Regions from separate parts of the Cobetia sp. cqz5-12 genome, predicted to be linked through region 2. Evidence: predicted binding sites of a transcription regulator. Region 2 holds the regulator's gene; each other region holds the start of a gene.
What was found. Region 2 encodes LexA, which represses DNA repair genes until DNA is damaged. Its sites were predicted from a motif close to TACTGTNTANNTANACAGTA; they were not measured.
Positions count from the first base shown of each region.

Region 1: a site for LexA is predicted at 2,076-2,095, ahead of recN (DNA repair protein RecN). Genes of this name have one in related genera too.
Region 3: a site for LexA is predicted at 1,683-1,702, ahead of ruvC (crossover junction endodeoxyribonuclease RuvC). Genes of this name have one in related genera too.

Region 1 covers NZ_CP044522.1:138,034-144,522, forward strand. The annotation lists gene fur (ferric iron uptake transcriptional regulator) at 1-118, shown strand, start outside; gene recN (DNA repair protein RecN) at 319-1,989, opposite strand; gene grpE (nucleotide exchange factor GrpE) at 2,367-2,990, shown strand; gene dnaK (molecular chaperone DnaK) at 3,195-5,117, shown strand; gene dnaJ (molecular chaperone DnaJ) at 5,287-6,438, shown strand.
Region 2 covers NZ_CP044522.1:985,763-992,251, forward strand. The annotation lists gene topA (type I DNA topoisomerase) at 1-702, shown strand, start outside; gene F8A90_RS04220 (DUF6586 family protein) at 702-1,181, shown strand; gene F8A90_RS04225 (hypothetical protein) at 1,434-1,673, shown strand; gene lexA (transcriptional repressor LexA) at 1,777-2,406, opposite strand; gene F8A90_RS04235 (TetR/AcrR family transcriptional regulator) at 2,950-3,627, shown strand; gene F8A90_RS04240 (L,D-transpeptidase) at 3,627-4,169, shown strand; gene nagZ (beta-N-acetylhexosaminidase) at 4,429-5,574, shown strand; gene F8A90_RS04250 (mechanosensitive ion channel family protein) at 5,623-6,489, shown strand, end outside.
Region 3 covers NZ_CP044522.1:2,066,434-2,072,922, forward strand. The annotation lists gene aspS (aspartate--tRNA ligase) at 1-1,479, shown strand, start outside; gene ruvC (crossover junction endodeoxyribonuclease RuvC) at 1,768-2,346, shown strand; gene ruvA (Holliday junction branch migration protein RuvA) at 2,659-3,273, shown strand; gene ruvB (Holliday junction branch migration DNA helicase RuvB) at 3,514-4,557, shown strand; gene ybgC (tol-pal system-associated acyl-CoA thioesterase) at 4,554-4,988, shown strand; gene tolQ (protein TolQ) at 5,124-5,801, shown strand; gene tolR (protein TolR) at 5,816-6,262, shown strand; gene tolA (cell envelope integrity protein TolA) at 6,266-6,489, shown strand, end outside.

The DNA.
Region 1 (6,489 bases), 850 kb from region 2:
CTGTGATCCCGAGATCGAGCGCCGTCAGCGCGAGATCGTCGAGGAGCACGGCTATGAGCTGGTCGAACATGCGCTAGTGCTCTACGTGCGCCCCAAGGGTGACAAGAGCGATAGCTGACGCGGGTTGCGTCAGGGATGACGTGGCCGGCGAGCCTTCTCCGGCCAGATACACGAACGGCCGCCCCTGAGGGCGGCCGTTCGTGTATCTGGCGTTCATGTTTTCTCGATCCATGACTCTGGCGTTCGTCTTGTTGAGGAGCATCATTGGACGAATGGACGTCGCTGGCAGTGCATGAACGGCGACTTTGACGACAGCGCTCAGTGGCGGCTGTCGGCAGCGCCGAGCATCTCGCGGGCATGGGCGAGGGTCTGCTCGGAGAGGTGGATGCCGCCCAGCATGCGTGCCAGCTCGCGCACGCGGCCGCTTTCATCCAGCAGTGCCATATGGGTGCGGGTCGTGTCCTTCTCGGCCTGCTTCTCTATATGCAGGTGCTGATGCGCCTGTGCGGCGACCTGCGGCAGGTGCGTGACGGTCAGCACCTGGCCCTTGTCGCCCAATCGACGCAGCAGCTGGCCGACGATCTCGGCGGTGGCGCCGGAGATGCCGACATCGACTTCATCGAAGACCAGGCTGGGGATGGTCGAGCGGCTGGCGGCCACGACCTGGATGGCGAGCGACACACGCGACAGCTCACCGCCGGAGGCGACCTTGGCCAGCGCACGTGGCGGCTGGCCCGGGTTGGCGCTGATGCGGAAGTGGATACGCTCCATGCCTTCCGGCTGCGGGCGCTCCCGCGCCTCGATGGCGACCTCGAAGGTGGCCTTGCCCATGCCAAGGAAGGCCAGCTGGTCCTGGATGTCGCTGGCCAGCTGCGGGGCGGCGGTGGCGCGTCTGGCGCTCACTTCACTCGCCAGCCCCTTCCAGGCCTCACGACGCTGAGCCACTTCTTCGCGCAAGGCTTCAATGGCTTCCTCATCGCCACCCAGGCCGTCGAGTTCTTCGCTCAGGCGCTGATGAAGGCCATGCAGCTCGTCCGGCATCACATGATGCTTGCGCGCGATCTGATGAATGCGGCTCAGGCGCTCATCGACGAAGGCGAGGCGCTCGGGGTCGAGTTCGGTGACTTCCACGAAGCGGTGCAGCTCACGCGCCGCTTCTTCTATCTGGATGCGCGCTTCCTCGAGCATGCCCAGCGCACTGGCCAGTGAGCCGTGCTCGTTGCCCGGCAGATGCGCCAGGCGGGCCAGGGCCTGATTGAGGCGTGACAACGCACCTTCTTCATCGTGATCACAGCACTCGGCGGCGGACTGCGCCTCGGCCAGAATCTGCTCGGCATTGGCCAGCGTTTCCTGCTCCTGCTCCAGGGCTTCCAGTTCCCCTTCGCACAGCGCCAGTTCATCGAGCTCCTCGACCTGGTAGCGCAGCAGCTGGCGACGTGCACGCACCTCATCGCCATCATTGCTCATGCGCTTGAGGCGCCGGTGCGCCTCCTGCCAGTGGCGGAAGTCCTCGCGCAACTGGGCAGCCTGAGTCTCCAGGCCCGCATATTCGTCGAGCTGACGCAGATGCGTCTCTTCCTTGAGCAGGGAGTGGTGGGCGTGCTGGGAGTGGATGTCGATCAGGTGCTCGCCCAGCTCGCGCAGGTCGGCGATGGTACAGGGCGTGCCGTTGATCCAGGCCTTGGAGCGGCCGCTGGCAGTGATGACACGACGCAGCAGGCAGTCATCGCTGCCCAGTTCGCGCTCATCCAGCCACTGACGGGCGTCGCCAAGGTCACTGATATCGAAACGCGCGATGAGGTCGGCGCGGTCGGCGCCATGCCGTACGCTGCCGGCATCGGCGCGCTCGCCCAGGCACAGGCCAAGGGCGCCGAGCAGGATGGACTTGCCGGCACCGGTCTCGCCGGTGATGGCGGTCATGCCACGGCGGAAATCGAGTTCCAGCGTTTCGACGATGGCAAAATCTTGGATGGCGAGTTGCAGCAGCATGACTACCTCCGAGGGGGCTTTGACGTACGCCGTGCTGGGAGAACATCAGCGGACCCGGACTCGATGGGCGGGCTACGGTGTCGCCATACAGTATGTTTATACAGTGAACATGGCTTTTTATACAGCACGTTCGGGTGGCCTTCAATCCATGCCGGACTCAGTGGTGAGAAAAGCCCGCGGCAAGGCTTGAGAAGCGATGTGCTGTCCCCATATAGAGGCACTGACACTTTCAGTCGGCAGCAATGGCCTGGCCTTGCTGCCTCTCAAGGCAACTCATGGCCTGTCTGTCAGCCCAGTGCGCGTGATGCTTCGCGACAGACTCAGCAGGCCACGAATCAGGGCAATGGCGCACAGACGTCGGCCCGCAGGAGATCAGCATGGCTCAGGACCCGCAGACCCCGATGGATGAAGAGCTTCAGCGTGCCGCTCGCGATGCCGAGCCGCAGCCGGAAACGCCGGAAGGTGAAGTGATCGACAACGTACTGGATGCCGACGATACCGGCGCCGAAGGCACTCTGGTGGACAACCCGGAGGCCGAGATGCTGGCCGCTCAGGTCGAAGAGCTTGAGCAGGCCGTCAAGGAAGCCAAGGACCAGGCGCTGCGTGCGGCTGCCGATGCGCAGAACGCGCGCCGTCGTGCCGAGCAGGACGCCGAGAAGGCGCGCAAGTTCGCGCTGGAGAAGTTCGTCAAGGAAATGCTGCCGGTGGTGGATTCCCTCGAGAAGGCGCTGGAATCCATGTCCGATGACGAAGCGGCCAAGACCCACGTCGAAGGCATCGAGATGACCTTGAAAATGCAGTTGGATGCCCTGAACAAGTCAGGCGTCGAGCAGCTGGATCCGCACGGCGAGCCCTTCGATCCGGAATACCATCAGGCTGTCGCCATGGTGCCGTCCCCGGACGCGGAGCCGAACAGCGTCATCGACGTGATGCAGAAGGGTTACACCCTCAATGGCCGCCTGGTGCGTCCGGCGATGGTGGCAGTCAGCAAGGCCTCCTGAGGCCTGCGCGCTCTCGACGCCCGATCGGCGTTGGATCGCGCCCTGTGGGGGGCTCAGGGCGATCCGGCCCGGGAAAATTTGCCCGGCCGGGTCTTGAAACCCTGACACGCGACCCCATCTAGAGAAACAAGTTCAGGCACCGACACAAGGTGCCGATATCCAGACTTATCTTTCAGGCTAGCAACAGATTCGAGGTATACGATTATGGGACGCATCATCGGTATTGACTTGGGGACTACCAACTCCTGTGTGGCAGTGCTCGACGGCGAGAAAACCAAGGTCATCGAAAACGCTGAAGGCGGTCGCACCACACCGTCCATCATCGCTTACACCGACGACAACGAGATTCTGGTCGGCCAGTCGGCCAAGCGTCAGGCAGTGACCAACCCGGAGAACACTCTCTTCGCGGTCAAGCGCCTGATCGGTCGCAAGTTCAAGGATGATGTGGTTCAGAAAGACATCAAGATGGTGCCGTACAAGATTGTCGAAGCCGACAACGGCGACGCCTGGGTGCAGGTGAAAGACAAGAAGATGGCACCGCCGCAGATCAGTGCGGAAATCCTCAAGAAGATGAAGAAGACTGCGGAAGACTACCTCGGTGAAGAAGTCACCGAAGCCGTCATCACCGTGCCGGCCTACTTCAACGACTCCCAGCGTCAGGCGACCAAGGACGCCGGCCGCATCGCGGGTCTCGACGTCAAGCGCATCATCAACGAGCCGACTGCCGCAGCCCTCGCCTACGGCATGGACAAGTCTCGTGGCGACAAGACCATCGCGGTCTACGACCTGGGCGGCGGTACCTTCGATATCTCCATCATCGAAGTCGCCGACGTCGACGGTGAGACCCAGTTCGAAGTGCTCGCCACCAACGGCGACACCTTCCTGGGTGGTGAAGATTTCGACATGCACCTGATCAACTACCTGGTTGACCAGTTCAAGGCAGACAGCGGTATCGATCTGTCCGGCGACAACCTCGCCATGCAGCGTCTGAAGGAAGCCGCCGAGAAGGCCAAGATCGAGCTGTCCAGCGCGCAGCAGACCGACGTGAACCTGCCGTACATCACGGCTGACAATACCGGTCCGAAGCACCTGAACGTCAAGGTGACCCGTTCCAAGCTCGAGTCTCTGGTCGACGACCTGGTCGCACGCTCTCTGAAGCCGTGCCAGACCGCACTGTCCGACGCTGGCCTGTCCGCCTCCGAGATCGACGACGTCATCCTGGTCGGTGGTCAGACCCGTATGCCGCTGGTGCAGTCCAAGGTGGCCGAGTTCTTCGGCAAGGAAGCGCGCAAGGACGTCAACCCGGATGAAGCGGTCGCTGTCGGTGCTGGTATCCAGGGCGGCGTGCTGGGTGGCGACGTCAAGGACGTGCTGCTGCTGGACGTGACGCCGCTGACCCTTGGTATCGAGACCATGGGTGGCGTGCTGACGCCGCTGATCGAGAAGAACACCACCATCCCGACCAAGAAGTCTCAGGTGTTCTCCACCGCTGACGACAACCAGGGCGCGGTGACCATCCACGTCCTGCAGGGTGAGCGCAAGCAGGCCGCGCAGAACAAGTCTCTGGGTCGCTTCGACCTGGCCGACATTCCGCCGGCACCGCGCGGCGTGCCGCAGATCGAAGTCGCCTTCGACCTGGATGCCAACGGTATCCTGAACGTGTCCGCCAAGGACAAGGCGACCGGCAAGGAACAGTCCATCGTCATCAAGTCTTCCGGCGGCCTGTCCGACGAAGAGATCGAACAGATGGTGCGTGACGCGGAAGCCAACGCCGACGAAGACAAGAAGTTCGAGGAAATGGTCCAGCTGCGCAATCAGGCCGACGGCATGATTCACGCGACCAAGAAGACCCTGACCGAAGCCGGTGACAAGGCCGAAGCCAGCGAGAAGGAAGCCATCGAGACGGCGATCTCCGAGCTGGAAGAAGCCCTGAAAGGCGACGACAAGGATGCGATCCAGGCCAAGCTGGATGCACTGACCGAAGCGTCCGGCAACCTGGCGCAGAAGCTCTACGCCGAGCAGGGCGCCCAGGGTGAGCAGGCTGCCGAAGGTCAGGCTGGCAAGAAGCAGGACGACGACGTGGTTGACGCCGAGTACGAGGAAGTCAACGACGACAAGAAGTCCTGAGGGATTTCTTGAACGACGTCTGATGACAGCGCGGGAGCCTTGTGAAGGTGTCCCGCGTTGTCGTTTGCATCGGTGGCGCCTTGCGCTGGCCGCAAGCCACCGGTGACAACCGGCATTCCAGAACAGACCGGCAGCCTCAGGCTGCCAGCAATCCAGGCGGACCTGATCCATGTCCAAGCGTGATTATTACGAAGTGCTTGGTGTCGAGCGTGGCGCCGACACCAAGGACATCAAGAAGGCGTACCGACGCCTGGCCCAGAAGCATCACCCGGACCGTAACCCGGATGATGAAACTTCGGCCGAGAAGTTCCGTGAAGTCTCTGAAGCCTACGAAGTGCTGTCCGATGCTGACAAGCGCGCCGCCTATGACCAGTTCGGTCATGCCGGTGTCGATGGTCAGGGCGGCGGTGGCTTCGGTGGCGGCGGCTTTGGCGGTGGTGGTGCCGGCGGCTTCGGCGATGTGTTCGGCGATGTCTTCGGTGACATCTTCGGTGGCGGCGGTGGTCGTCGCAACCCGAACGCTCCGCAGCGCGGCAGCGACCTGCGTTACAACCTGGATCTCGATCTGGAATCGGCGGTTGCCGGTACCACGGTCGATATCCGCGTGCCGCGTCTGGCCGCCTGTGGCCACTGCGATGGCGATGGTGCCGAGCCGGGTTCCAGCAAGGAAACCTGCCCGACCTGCAATGGCATGGGCAAGGTGCGCATGCAGCAGGGCTTCTTCGCGGTCGAGCAGGCGTGTCCGACCTGCCACGGTCGTGGCGAGAAGATCAGCGTGCCGTGTCGCAAGTGTCACGGCGAAGGCCGCGTCCAGGAATCCAAGACCCTCTCGGTCAAGATTCCGCCGGGCGTCGACACCGGCGATCGTATCCGTCTGAACGGCGAAGGCGAGGGCGGTGTCAACGGCGGGCCGTCAGGTGATCTGTATGTGCAGGTCAACCTGCGCGAGCACGATATCTTCAAGCGCGATGGTCGTCACCTGCAGTGTGAAGTGCCGATCAGCTTCGTCGATGCGGCGCTGGGCGGCGAGCTCAACGTGCCTACTCTCGACGGACGTGTCGTGCTGAAGATTCCGGCCGAGACCCAGACCGGCAAGCTGTTCCGTCTGCGCGGCAAGGGTGTCAAGCCGGTGCGCGGCGGCCCCGCCGGGGACCTGTTGTGCAAGGTGGTCATCGAGACCCCGGTCAGCCTGAATGAAGAGCAGAAGGAGCTGCTGCGTCAGTTCCAGCAGAGCCTCGGTGATACCGGCAAGAGCCATTCACCGAAGGAGAACAGCTTCTTCGATGGCGTGAAGAAGTTCTTCGAAGACATGAAGCCCTAGGCATCTGCCTTGCCGTCCGCGGGCCAGTCCCGTGGATGGCCTTCATGCAAG
Region 2 (6,489 bases):
GGCGATGAAGCCGTGGCGGCCGATGCCGGTGAAGATGCCGAGACGGATGCGCTGCGCGCCAAGCGTCGCTGCCCGATCTGCGCCACCGCGATGGACAGCTACCTGATCGATGAGCAGCGCAAGCTGCACGTCTGCGGCAATAGCCCGGACTGTGTCGGTCACGAGGTCGAGGAAGGACAGTTCCGCATCAAGGGTTACGATGGCCCGGTGATCGAGTGCGACAAGTGCGGCTCCGACATGCAGCTCAAGACCGGGCGTTTCGGCAAGTACTTCGGCTGCACCAACGAGAATTGCAAGAACACCCGCAAGCTGCTCAAGTCCGGTGAGGTAGCGCCGCCGAAGATGGACCCGATTCCGATGCCGGAACTTGCCTGCGTCAAGGTCGAGGACCACTACGTACTGCGCGATGGCGCCAGTGGCCTGTTCCTGGCGGCCAGTCAGTTCCCGAAGAATCGCGAGACGCGTCCGCCGCTGGTCAAGGAGCTCAAGGCGCATGCCGACGAGCTGCCGGAGAAGTATCACTTCATTCTTGATGCCCCGGATCAGGACCCGGACGGACGTCCGGCGCAGATTCGCTTCTCGCGCAAGGTCAAGGCTCAATACGTCATGACCGATGAGGAAGGCAAGGCGACCGGTTGGAAGGCGACCTATGACAACGGCCGCTGGGTCGTCGAGGACAAGCGCAAGGGAGCCAAGAGCTGATGAGCCAGCGTGCCCGTACCAATCAGCTGCTGTATCAGGCCGAGTTGCTGCTGGCCCAGTCAGCAGCCTCTGGCGACGATGAGCATGCCGTGGCACGACGCATGGCCGGTGAGGAGGGCGCGCTCGCCCTACTGGAGCTTGCGCTGGCGTCATTGCTGGAAGAGTGTGCCGTGACAGCGCGCTGGCCGCAGGGTGGCTGGCGTGAGCGCCTTTCCACCCCGCCGACGCCCATTGCCGAGGTCGAGCAGCTGCGCAGCCTGCTGGAGCGTCCCGACAGCTGGTTGTCTGAGCTGGTCGCGGATGTGACCCGCCTGCATGAAGAGGACGGTGCCGCTCGCCGCGAGGAATCGCGCTCGCGTGGTGATGGCCTGATCATCGCGGCAGCTTCGAACGCCTCGCTGGCCGAGCGGCTCAGCGCTGCCATCACGGCATTCAAGGCGCTGCTGCCGCAGCTGCGCGAGTCGAGTGTCGAGTGGTAGGTTCAGGCGTTGATCTGGTGCTGCACGCTGGTGATGACTGGCGGATGGCAATCGGGTGACGTTTCGCCTTCACGGGTGCTAGACTGATCGCATTGTGGCAAGCCCTGCATTCTCCGGTACGACCATGGCTCTGGCTGTGGTCGTACTTTTTTCTGCGTCGCTGATGGCAGCGCGGTGCCGGGCTTGCCAGCCGTCGCGCTGACGATTACAACGACGCCGGTATCTCGCGAGATGCCGTGCAGGAGGAATGACGTGTCCGATCCCGCCGTACTTGAAATTGTGCAAATGGAAGATGGTGAAGTGATTCTGCGCGCCGCGGAAAGCGAAGGTGAGCCGCTGCTCAGCATTCGCATTTCGGACGAGGCCGCTGATCTGCTGCGTGACAATCGTTTCGAGGTCGCGCGTGAGATGATCGACCACGCCATCACCCGGACTCGCCTCTGGGATGGCGAAGAAGACGAGGACGAGCAGTCAGAAGGCATCGTGCACTGATTCATCGCTCATGCTTCGCGCACAAAAAAACCCGCCTCGAGGCGGGTTTTTTTGTGCGATGCGTGCGGCTTTTCTGCTGGGCAAAGCGCTGCTGGTCAAGGCCTCAGTGCAGGCCACCATCGCGGATGACGCCCACCCCGAGACCCTCGATCTCCAGACTGTCCGTGCGCAGGTCGACCTTGATCGGCGAGAAGTCCTCGTTTTCGGCTTCCAGCCATACGTAGTGCCCGTCACGGCGGAAGCGCTTGACGGTGACTTCATCCCCCAGGCGGGCCACCACGATCTGGCCGTCACGCACGCTGGTGGTGCGGTGTACGGCCAGCAGGTCGCCTTCCAGAATCCCCACATCCTTCATCGACACGCCGCGCACACGCAGCAGGTAGTCGGCAGCCGGCGAGAAGTAGTCACTCGGCAGCGGACAGTGGCGGTCGATATGCTCGCTGGCAAGAATCGGGCTGCCGGCAGCCACTTCCCCGATCACCGGCAGGCCATCGTTGGCGCTGTCGTCGACGTCAGCCAGCGACGGCACGCGAATGCCGCGTGAGGTGCCCGGCACCATCTCGATGGCGCCCTTGCGCTTGAGGGCGCGCAGATGCTCCTCGGCGGCATTCGGCGAGCGGAAGCCCAGCGCCTGGGCGATTTCGGCCCGCGTCGGCGGGTAGCCAGAGGACTTGATGGTCTTGATGATGAAGTCGAAGACATCCTGCTGGCGCGGAGTAAGCGGCTGGGTCATGGCATTGCCTTTGGCCTGGGCGGCATCTTGAGCTGACGGCACGGGGTGTGCATCCATACAACTGTCATTGTATCCAGTCATGGCGGTCATGCAAGGCATCGTGGCTTGCGTGGTGGCCTCAAAGGGCAGGTAGTCGTCGAGAGATCGCTGTCTGGTGACCTTGCTTGCCCGATGTCAAAGGCTCTGCTGATGAGGTCAGGCGGGCTGTCTGGGAGGGACGGATATTGCGAGTCCTTGGATCGCCACGGTCAGCGTTCAGCGAATATCAGTCTTGGCTAAACCTCTGGCGTTTGAAACGCGAGAGAATTGTCAGTCATGGCATGGCGCGCTAGAATCAAAGTGTTTCAAACGAATGTTCGTCGATGGCGGTGGCCGGTCGAGGCATGATCAAACATGCCGTGCTCGAGCGGGCCGTGTTCGAACATGCCTTGATCGTACGCGGCCTTGCCGTGAACCAGCACCACCTCATGAGAGAGTCGCCGTGCGGGGCTTGCGCCGTGACCTACGACTCCAGTCCTTTTCTACCTGACAAGGGTTCCGCCCATGGCCCAGACCGATACCGTTACCCGCATCCTCGATACTGCCGAGGTGCTGTTCGCCGAGCGCGGCTTCGCCGAGACCTCACTGCGCAACATCACCAGCAAGGCCAAGGTCAATCTGGCGGCGGTGAACTACCACTTCGGCTCCAAGAAATCGCTGATCCAGGCGGTCTTCGCGCGCTATCTCGATCCGTTCAGTGAGCGTTTCCACGCGGCACTCGACAGCGTCGAGCAGCAATACGCCGGGCGTCAGGTGCCGCTGGAGGTCCTGCTGGAGGTGATGGCGCGCACCGTGCTGGAGGTGCCGGCCGAGCGCAACAGCCTGCGTACCTTCATGCGCCTGCTTGGGCTGGCCTATACCCAGGGGCAGGGCCACATGCGGCGCTATATCCGCGAGCATTACGGCACGGTCTTCAGCCGCTTCGCCGAGCTTCTGAAGCTGGCGACGCCTGATCTGCCGGACAACGAGCGCTTCTGGCGCCTGCACTTCATGCTCGGCAGCGTGATCTTCACCTTCTCGGGCCTGGATGCACTGCGCGATATCGAGGAGGCCGAATACGGCCATCACACCACGGTGCGTGAGCTGATTCAGCACATGCGGCCGGTGGTGGTCGCGGCGATGGCAGCGCCGTTGCCGGCCTCGCTCGGGGATGGTGAGGCGGTCACCCAGGCGGCCAGCTGATGGCCTGCTGGGTCGCGGTGGATCTCTCACGCCAGAGCCTCGAGATACGCAATGACGCGCCGAGTGGCAGTCGTGATGCGCCGCCCCCCGCGGCCGGCCCTGACGCGCTGGTGCACGCCTGCGCGATCTCCAGCGGCCTCAACGGTATCGGCGAGCTCGACGGCAGCGGTTGCACGCCAACCGGCTGGCATGTGATTCGTGCCGCCATCGGGGCGGGCAATCCGCGTGGCGCCGTCTATCGCGGACGGCGCTTCACGGGTGAGGTGTTCACGCCTGAGCTTGCCTTAGAGCATCCTGAGCGTGACTGGATCCTGACGCGCATTCTGTGGCTCAGCGGCCGCGAGCCCGGCCTCAATCGCGGTCGCAATGCCCGCGGTGAGCGGGTCGATAGTCTGCGCCGCTACATCTATTTTCATGGCACGCCCAGCACGGAACCCATGGGCGTCGCGGCGTCCCACGGCTGCATTCGCTTGCGTGATGACGACCTGCTGCGACTCTTTGCCGAGGCCGTGCCCGGCACACCGGTGCTGCTGCATGTCTGAAGGCGTTGGTGTCCGAGTCTGATACCCTCCATGAGCCGTCACCGAAATCCGTGTGGCAGTCCCTTGCCGGGGTGCAGCTGGTCGCGACTGTTCGATAGGGGTTCAGTCGGCTAGAATTGCGCCTTTCCTCGCGCTGGCAGCCTGATTCATCACGTTTCTTCCAGGCTGCCAAGCCCCGTAAAAGACATGAAGTCCTGGCGGTCGTGATTCCTCTCTACACGGGACATCACTGCCGCAGGCCATGGACAGGAAGGATGACATGACACAGCCACTGGGCTCCGTAATGGTCGATGTTGCGGGGCTGACCCTCGCCCGCGACGAACGTGAACTGCTGGCACGCCCTGCCGTCGGGGGCGTCATCCTGTTTGCGCGCAACTGCGCTTCTCCTGAGCAGGTGCTGGAGCTGAGCCGCGAGATTCGCAGCGTGAATCCCCACCTGCTGATCGCCATCGATCAGGAGGGCGGGCGCGTCCAGCGTCTGCGCGAGGGCGTGACACGCCTGCCATCGATGCGCAGCCTGGCACAGTGCTGTCTCGGCCGTGACTGTGATGGTTGCGGCGAAGACGCCCAGGCCGCAGGCCTGGGTCTGGCACGCGATGCCGGCTGGCTGCTGGGCATGGAAATGGCAGCCATCGGCTGTGATATCACCTTTGCGCCGGTGCTGGATATCGATGTGGCGGGCTCGACCATCATTGGTGATCGCAGCTTCGGCGCCACGCCGGAAGACGTCATCGCGGTGGGCGGCGCCTTCATCGATGGGCTGCAGGAGGCGGGCATGTCCGCCGTCGGCAAGCATTACCCGGGGCATGGTGGCATCTCGGCCGATACCCATCTGGAGCGCGTGGTCGACCCGCGTCCGTTCCGCGAGCTGCGCGAACATGATCTCAAGCCCTTCGCGGCCCTCGCCGAGCGTCTGGGCGGCGTGATGCCGGCGCATGTGGTCTATCCGGATTTCGATGCACGTCCCGCGGGTTTCTCGCCCAGCTGGTTGGGCCTGCTGCGCGAAGAGTTCGGCTTCAAGGGCGCCATCTTCTCCGATGATCTGGGCATGGCGGCGGCAGTCGCGGAAGGTGGCCCGGCAGAGCGTGCGCGCCTGGCGCTGGACGCCGGCTGTGACATGGCGCTGGTCTGCAATGACCCGGCCGCCGCGCGCGAAGTGCTCGACAGCCTCGATGACGATGAGCAGCGCCACCGAGGCAAGCGCCAGGCGCGGTTGCGCTATGCGCGGGCTCGCCCGACGCTGGATGGCCTGGTGGGGCTGGCACGCTGGCGGCGCACCCACGCGCGGCTCGAATCGATGGCGGCCAGCCAGGCATCACAGCAGGTTGCCATGCCCTCGGGCACGCTTGGCAGTGCCGAGGCGTCTGACACGTCGTCGGCCTCTGAGTCCGGTAGCGCGCAATAATCAGGCACGCGGTGTCTTTTTCGAGTCGAAGACTGGCAAGGAATTCCCATGGCTGAGCAATCCGCCACCGAGGCTGCTGCCGACAAGCTGGCAGCGCCTGCCGAAGAGATGATCAATCAATGGGTCGAGCCGCTGCGCCAATGGGTCGAGCAGACCTTTGGTCTGCCGCTGTGGGGCATCAATCTGGCTCTGCTGCTGCTGGCGGTGCTGTTGCTGCACCTCATCGAACGAGTGGTGCTCACTCGCCTGGCGGCGCATGCCGAGAAGAGCCGCAACCTGTGGGATGACGCCCTGGTGCATGGCCTGCGTCATCCCTTGTCATTCTGGCTCTACAGTATGGGGGTGTTGCTGGCGCTCGGCATCATCGCCGGCCAGTTCAGCCTCAGCGGGGCCGAGAAGTACCTGGGCACGGCGCGCCAGATCGTGACCCTGCTGGCGCTGGCCTGGGCGTTGATTCGCATGGTCAAGCGCTTCGAGGCGCTGCGCACCATGCCGCCGCCCGGCACCAACGTCAACGCGATGGATGCCACCACGGCCTCGGCGATCAGCAAGTTGCTGCGTGCGGTCGTGGTCGTGCTGGTGGGGCTGGCCATCCTGCAGAATCTCGGCGTCTCGCTGTCAGGGGTGCTGGCCTTCGGGGGTGTCGGCGGTATCGCGGTCGGCTTTGCGGCGCGGGATCTGCTGGCCAACTTCTTCGGTGCCCTGATGATCCATCTCGACCGGCCCTTCAAGGTCGGCGACTGGATCCGCTCCCCGGACCGCGAGATCGAGGGCACCGTCGAGGATATCGGTTGGCGCCTGACGCGCATCCGCACCTTCGACATGCGGCCCCTCTACGTGCCGAACGCCATCTTTACCAGCATCTCGGTGGAGAATCCGTCGCGCATGTACAACCGCCGCATCTTCGAGACCGTG
Region 3 (6,489 bases), 1.1 Mb from region 2:
ACCGCACAGACGCCGCCGTTCCAGCTCGACGACCACAACAAGGTCGGTGAGGAAGTGCGCCTCAAGTATCGTTATGTCGACCTGCGTCGTCCCGACATGATCGAGAAGCTGCGTCTGCGCTCGCGCATCACTCACAGCGTGCGCGCCCAGCTCGAAGCCCTGGGCTTCCTCGACATCGAAACCCCGATCCTGACACGTGCCACGCCGGAAGGCGCACGTGACTATCTGGTGCCGAGCCGTACCTACGCCGGCAGCTTCTTCGCGCTGCCGCAGTCCCCGCAGCTGTTCAAGCAGCTGCTGATGGTCGCTGGTGTCGATCGTTACTACCAGATCGCCAAATGCTTCCGTGATGAAGATCTGCGCGCCGACCGTCAGCCGGAGTTCACCCAGATCGACCTCGAAGCCAGCTTCGTCGACGAGCAGGACATCATGGGCATGACCGAGACCATGATCCGTGGCCTCTACAAGGAAGTGCTCGATGTCGAGCTGGGTGACTTCCCGACCATGCCGTATTCCGAGGCCATCAGCCGCTTCGGTTCCGACAAGCCGGACCTGCGCATCCCGCTGGAACTGGTCGATGTCGATGACCTGATGAGCGGCGTGGACTTCAAGGTCTTCTCCGGTCCGGCCAAGGACGACAAGGGCCGTGTCGCCGCACTCCGTGTTCCGGGCGGTGCCAGCCTGTCTCGCAAGGAAATCGACGCCTACACCAAGTTCGTCGGCATCTACGGTGCCAAGGGCCTGGCATGGATCAAGGTCAACGAACGTGCCAAGGGCATCGAGGGGCTGCAGTCGCCGATCGTCAAGTTCATGGAAGACGTCGTGGATGAAGTGCTGGACCGCTGTGGCGCCGTCGATGGCGACATCGTGTTCTTCGGCGCTGACAAGGCCAACATCGTGGCCGAGGCCATCGGTGCGCTGCGCGTCAAGCTGGGCGAAGACCTCAACCTCTACACTCGCGAGTGGGCACCGCTGTGGGTCGTCGACTTCCCGATGTTCGAAGCCGATGCCAATGGCCGCCTGAGCGCGCTTCACCACCCGTTCACCGCACCGTCCTGCACGCCGGAAGAGCTCAAGGCCAACCCGGAAGCGGCACTGTCTCGCGCCTACGACATGGTCATCAACGGCACCGAGCTGGGTGGCGGCTCCATCCGTATTCACGATCAGGCCATGCAGCGTACCGTGTTCGAAGTGCTGGGCATCGGTGAAGAAGAAGCGGAAGAGAAGTTCGGCTTCCTGCTCGACGCCCTGAAGTTCGGCGCGCCGCCCCATGGTGGTCTGGCCTTCGGTCTCGACCGTCTGGTGATGCTGATGACCGGCGCCAAGACCATTCGTGAAGTGATTGCCTTCCCGAAAACCCAGAGCGCCGGCTGCATGATGACCGACGCCCCGGGCGTGGTCAGCGGTGAGCAGCTCAAGGAGCTGAACATCCGTCTGCGTCAGAAGGTCAAGGTCGAGGACGAAAGCGGTCAGGCCTGATTCAGCGGCGCATGACCGAGGAAGTGACTGGTGGGGCCGTCTGGACTGATTCGATCAGGCAAGGGCTGTCCCGCCGTGGGAGGTTTGCCCCTGTGACCTGATAGGCAAGGGGGGCAAGCAAGCCCGACAAGGCGGTGCGAGACTGTTTGCTGACGTTCACGTCAGGCGTTGACAGTGTCGCACCGCCTTTTTTGTGGCATGGTGGCTGGTTATATACACAGTAAAAGCGATGGCGCGATGATGACAGCGAAGACCGAAGACCGAAGGTGTGAAAGACGAGGCGGCAGCATGATCATTCTTGGCATCGACCCGGGTTCACGTCTGACCGGGTATGGGGTGTTGGATGTCTCTGCGGCTCAGCCTCGCTATGTGGACAGTGGCTGCATTCGCATGTCACAGGTCAGCCTGGATCAGCGTCTGGCACAGATCTATGCCGGTATCAGCGAGGTGATCGCCATGCATCGCCCTGCGGAATTCGCCATCGAGCAGGTCTTCATGTCCAAGAACGCGGATTCTGCGCTCAAGCTGGGCCAGGCGCGCGGGGCTGCTATCGTGTGTGCGGCCAATCACGGCTTGCCGGTATTCGAATATGGGCCGCGACAGATCAAGCAGGCCGTGACCGGCACCGGCGCTGCGGAGAAGTCTCAGGTGCAGCATATGGTCACGCATACGCTCAAGCTTTCCGCCACGCCACAAGCCGATGCCGCCGATGCGCTGGCCATCGCCTTGACGCATTGTTTCGCGCGTCGACGCCTTACGCCCGGCAATGACCAGCTGGAAGCCTTGGGATTGGGGAATACCAGTCGACGCAAGGGAACCCGCGTGCGGCGCAGCAGCAGTTGGCGAGACTTCGAGCCCGACGCCTGACATGCCGCTGAGCGACAAATGCGGTATTGTGCTCAATTAATAGCGATTTTTCAGTCACTTGTAGAGTGTCTGCCGAGTCTGGCAGCAGCCGATTGCGTGATGTGCCAAGCCGCGTGGCATCAGGCTTCGTGTCATTCCTCAAGGTATGACTGTCAGAAAGATGCGACAAATTCGTCGTGACACTGGGACATGCCGCCTACGCTTCATCTTTGGTAGGCTTGCCCGCATTGTAACAATCCGTGCAGAGGATCGGGCCTGCGAGCAGCAGGATTCCACCGAACACGTTCTCTGCCGAGCAAGGACAGCCGCAACATGATTGGACGTCTGACCGGGACATTGCTGGAAAAACAACCGCCGCAGCTGGTGCTTGATGTACAGGGTGTCGGTTATGAGCTGGAAGCTTCGATGAACACCCTGTTGGGCTTGCCGGCAGTGGGCGAACATTGCCAGCTTTACACCCATCTGGTGGTGCGCGAAGACGCGCAGTTGCTCTACGGCTTCGGCAAGGAGCCCGAGCGTCGTCTGTTCCGTGAATTGATCAAGATTTCCGGTGTCGGCCCGCGTCTGGCGCTGGCGATTCTGTCGGGAATGGAGCAGTCAGATTTCATTCGCTGTGTTCACGATGAAGATAGCCGGGCGCTGACACGTCTGCCGGGTGTCGGCAAGAAGACGGCGGATCGTCTGATCATTGAGATGCGCGATCGTCTCAAGCATTGGACGCTGCCGGCGGATGATGGTCTTGATGAAATGGCGCGTGCCTCCCAGCCACAGCCGCCGGTCACGCATCCTCTGGCGGATGCCGAAGCCGCGCTGGTGTCACTGGGCTACAAGCCTGTCGAGGCAGCCAAGATGCTCTCCGGTCTCGAGACCGGCGCCTCCACGGAAGCGCTCATCAAGGCGGCTCTGGCGCGCAAGATGGCCAGCTGACGCCCCGCCAGGGCAGCAAACATGCGCCCTATAGTTTCCGCCAAGGAAACGGCGCATCGTGATTGGATTTATTGACTAGGGGTTGGCAGGTTACTGGGGTAGAAAGTGCGCGCTTGAACGCAGATGCGCTAGATCGTTGCACAGCCCCGACAAACCTTGCCACCTGCCACTGACGCACGTTCATGGCCCATGACCCGCGTCATGTACGTGATCTGCGTCATCAGGAGTTGAGCAAGCATCATGATGGAGTCGGACCGACTGATCTCCGCGGCGACGCATGATCCGGAAGAGCGGATCGATCGTGCCAACCGGCCACGCACGCTGAGTGATTACATCGGACAGCCTATCGTCCGCGAGCAGATGGAGATCTTCATCAGTGCCGCGCGAGGACGAGGCGATAGTCTGGATCACACCCTGGTCTTCGGCCCACCTGGTCTCGGCAAGACGACACTGGCGCATATCATCGCCAGCGAGATGAGTGTCGATATCAAGTCGACTTCAGGGCCGGTGCTGGAGCGGGCAGGGGATCTGGCAGCGATGCTGACCAACCTGCAGGAAGGCGATGTACTGTTCATCGACGAGATTCACCGCCTGTCACCGGCCGTCGAGGAAGTGCTCTACCCGGCGATGGAAGATTACCAGCTCGACATCATGATCGGTGAAGGGCCCGCGGCCCGCTCGATCAAGCTTGAACTGCCACGATTCACCCTGGTGGGCGCGACGACGCGCGCGGGGCTGCTGACGGCGCCACTGCGCGATCGCTTCGGTATCGTCCAGCGCCTCGAGTTCTACGATATCGAGTCACTCACCGACATCGTGGCGCGCAGTGCCAGGCTTTCCGGCATGGAAGTCGAGATGGAAGGGGCGCTGGAGATTGCGCGTCGTTCCCGCGGCACGCCACGTATCGCCAATCGCCTGCTGCGCCGGGTGCGTGACTTCGCCGAAGTGCGCTCGGATGGTCGCTTGACCCTGGAAGTGGCCGACAAGGCGCTCAACATGCTCAATGTCGACAGCCACGGCCTGGATCACATGGACCGTCGACTGCTGTTGGCGATGATCGAGAAGTTCGATGGCGGGCCAGTCGGGGTCGATTCACTGGCGACGGCCATCGGGGAAGAGCGCGATACCATCGAGGATGTGCTGGAGCCCTACCTGATCCAGCAGGGCTTCATGATGCGCACGGCGCGTGGGCGTCTGGTCACACGCTCGGCCTATCTGCACTTCGGGATCACGCCACGTGAAGAGCAGGCGCGCCTGGGACAGGAAGGAAATGACGCGTCATGACATCTGAAGACGCAGGAAATACGTTGAAGGGTGAAGCTGCATGTTTTCACCACACTGTGCGCGTCTATATCGAGGATACTGATGCCGGTGGCATTGTCTACTACGTGAATTATCTGCGCTTCATGGAGCGCGCCCGCAGTGAATGGTTGCGGGCGAAGGGCTTCACGCAGCAAGCCTTGCTTGAAAAAGGCATTCAGTTGGTAGTACACAGTGTAACAAATCGTTATCTTCGTCCGGCGTATCTGGATGACCTGCTGACCGTGACGGCAACGGCAGGCGCATTGCGCGGTGCACGCTTGACGTTCACCCAGAAGGCGCTGCGCGGTGAGCAGATCTTGAGCGAAGCCGAAGTCGTGATTGCCTGTGTCGATGCCACGACCTTGCGTCCCAGACGCTGGCCCGGGGAATTGCTTGCGGCACTTGAGGTCTGAGATCACGAGGCGCAGATGAGGCCGCGGTCAGCCAGGCGCTGAGACGTCAGGTTGATGAACAGATTATTTATCGTGTCACTGATTGACGGTGGCACAGACTGAACCAAGTAAAGAGGGATTTCCGTGGAAGATTCGATGTCGATCATTTCGCTGTTCGTGAACGCCAGTCTGGTCGTTCAGGCAGTCATGTTGCTGTTGCTGGCAGCTTCCATTGCATCCTGGGTGGTGATCTTTCAGCGCGGGATGGCATTGTCCCGTGCCAAGCAGGCCTACGCGGCCTTTGAAAAGCGTTTCTGGTCCGGGGTCGACCTCAATCACCTCTATCGTGAGTTGCCGACAGATGAAGAATCCACGCCGGGCGCGTCTGGCGTCTTTCGTGCCGGTTTCCGCGAGTACAGTCGCCTCAAGCCAAAGTCCAGCAATGCCGATGCAGTGATGGATGGTGTGCAGCGCAGCATGCGCGTCACGTTGTCACGTGAAGAAGAGCGTCTGAACGTTCACCTGCCGTTTCTGGCCACGGTCAGCTCCGTCAGCCCCTATGTCGGTCTGTTCGGCACCGTGTGGGGCATCATGGGCTCCTTCCAGGCGCTGGGCACGGCTCAACAGGCAACTCTGACCACCGTTGCTCCCTGGATTGCCGAGGCACTGGTCGCGACCGCAATGGGCCTGTTTGCGGCTATCCCGGCCGTCATCTTCTACAACCGTCTGGCTAGCCGTGCTGACCAGCTGCTGGGTCGCTATGAAGACTTCGCCGAAGAACTTCACTCCATTCTGCATCGTAATCTGCACGGTCGTGGCAGCAACGACGCTTGAAGGGAGGCGAGTCAATGAAAGGACCGTATAGCAGAGGTCACAAGCGCAAGCTGTCCTCCGAGATCAATGTGGTGCCCTTCATCGACGTCATGTTGGTGTTGCTGGTCATCTTCATGATCACCGCGCCGATGATGACGCAGGGGGTCCAGGTCGAATTGCCCAAGGTCACCTCAAAGCCGATCGACAATCCCGATGACGTGACGCCATTGATCGTCTCGTTGGACGATAGCGGCAATTACTACATCGACCTGGGGTCGGATGAAGACAAGCGCACCCCGGTGGCATTGGACGAACTGGGTAGCAAGGTCGCGTCCATCGTGGCCGAGAAGCCCAAGACGCCCGTGTTGGTGAAAGGTGCCAAGACAGCCCCCTATGGCGATGTCATGGGGCTGATGAGCACGCTGCAGGGTGCAGGTGTTCCCAATGTCGGGCTGATTTCAGAACCACCGACCGAGGGCTGATGGATGAGTCAGCCAGAGATAGAACAGCGGGTCGGGTTGGGATTGCCTGTGGTGCTGGCCGTTGGCCTGCACCTGGGCATCCTGATTCTGACTCTGGTGAGCTGGCCGGAATCCGAGCCGGAAAAGACCAACACCACCATCGTCAACGCGACACTGGTCAGTACCGAGACCACGACCAATCAGGCCCAGCAGGCGAAGTCGAGCAAGGCGCGTGATGCGGCCGAAGA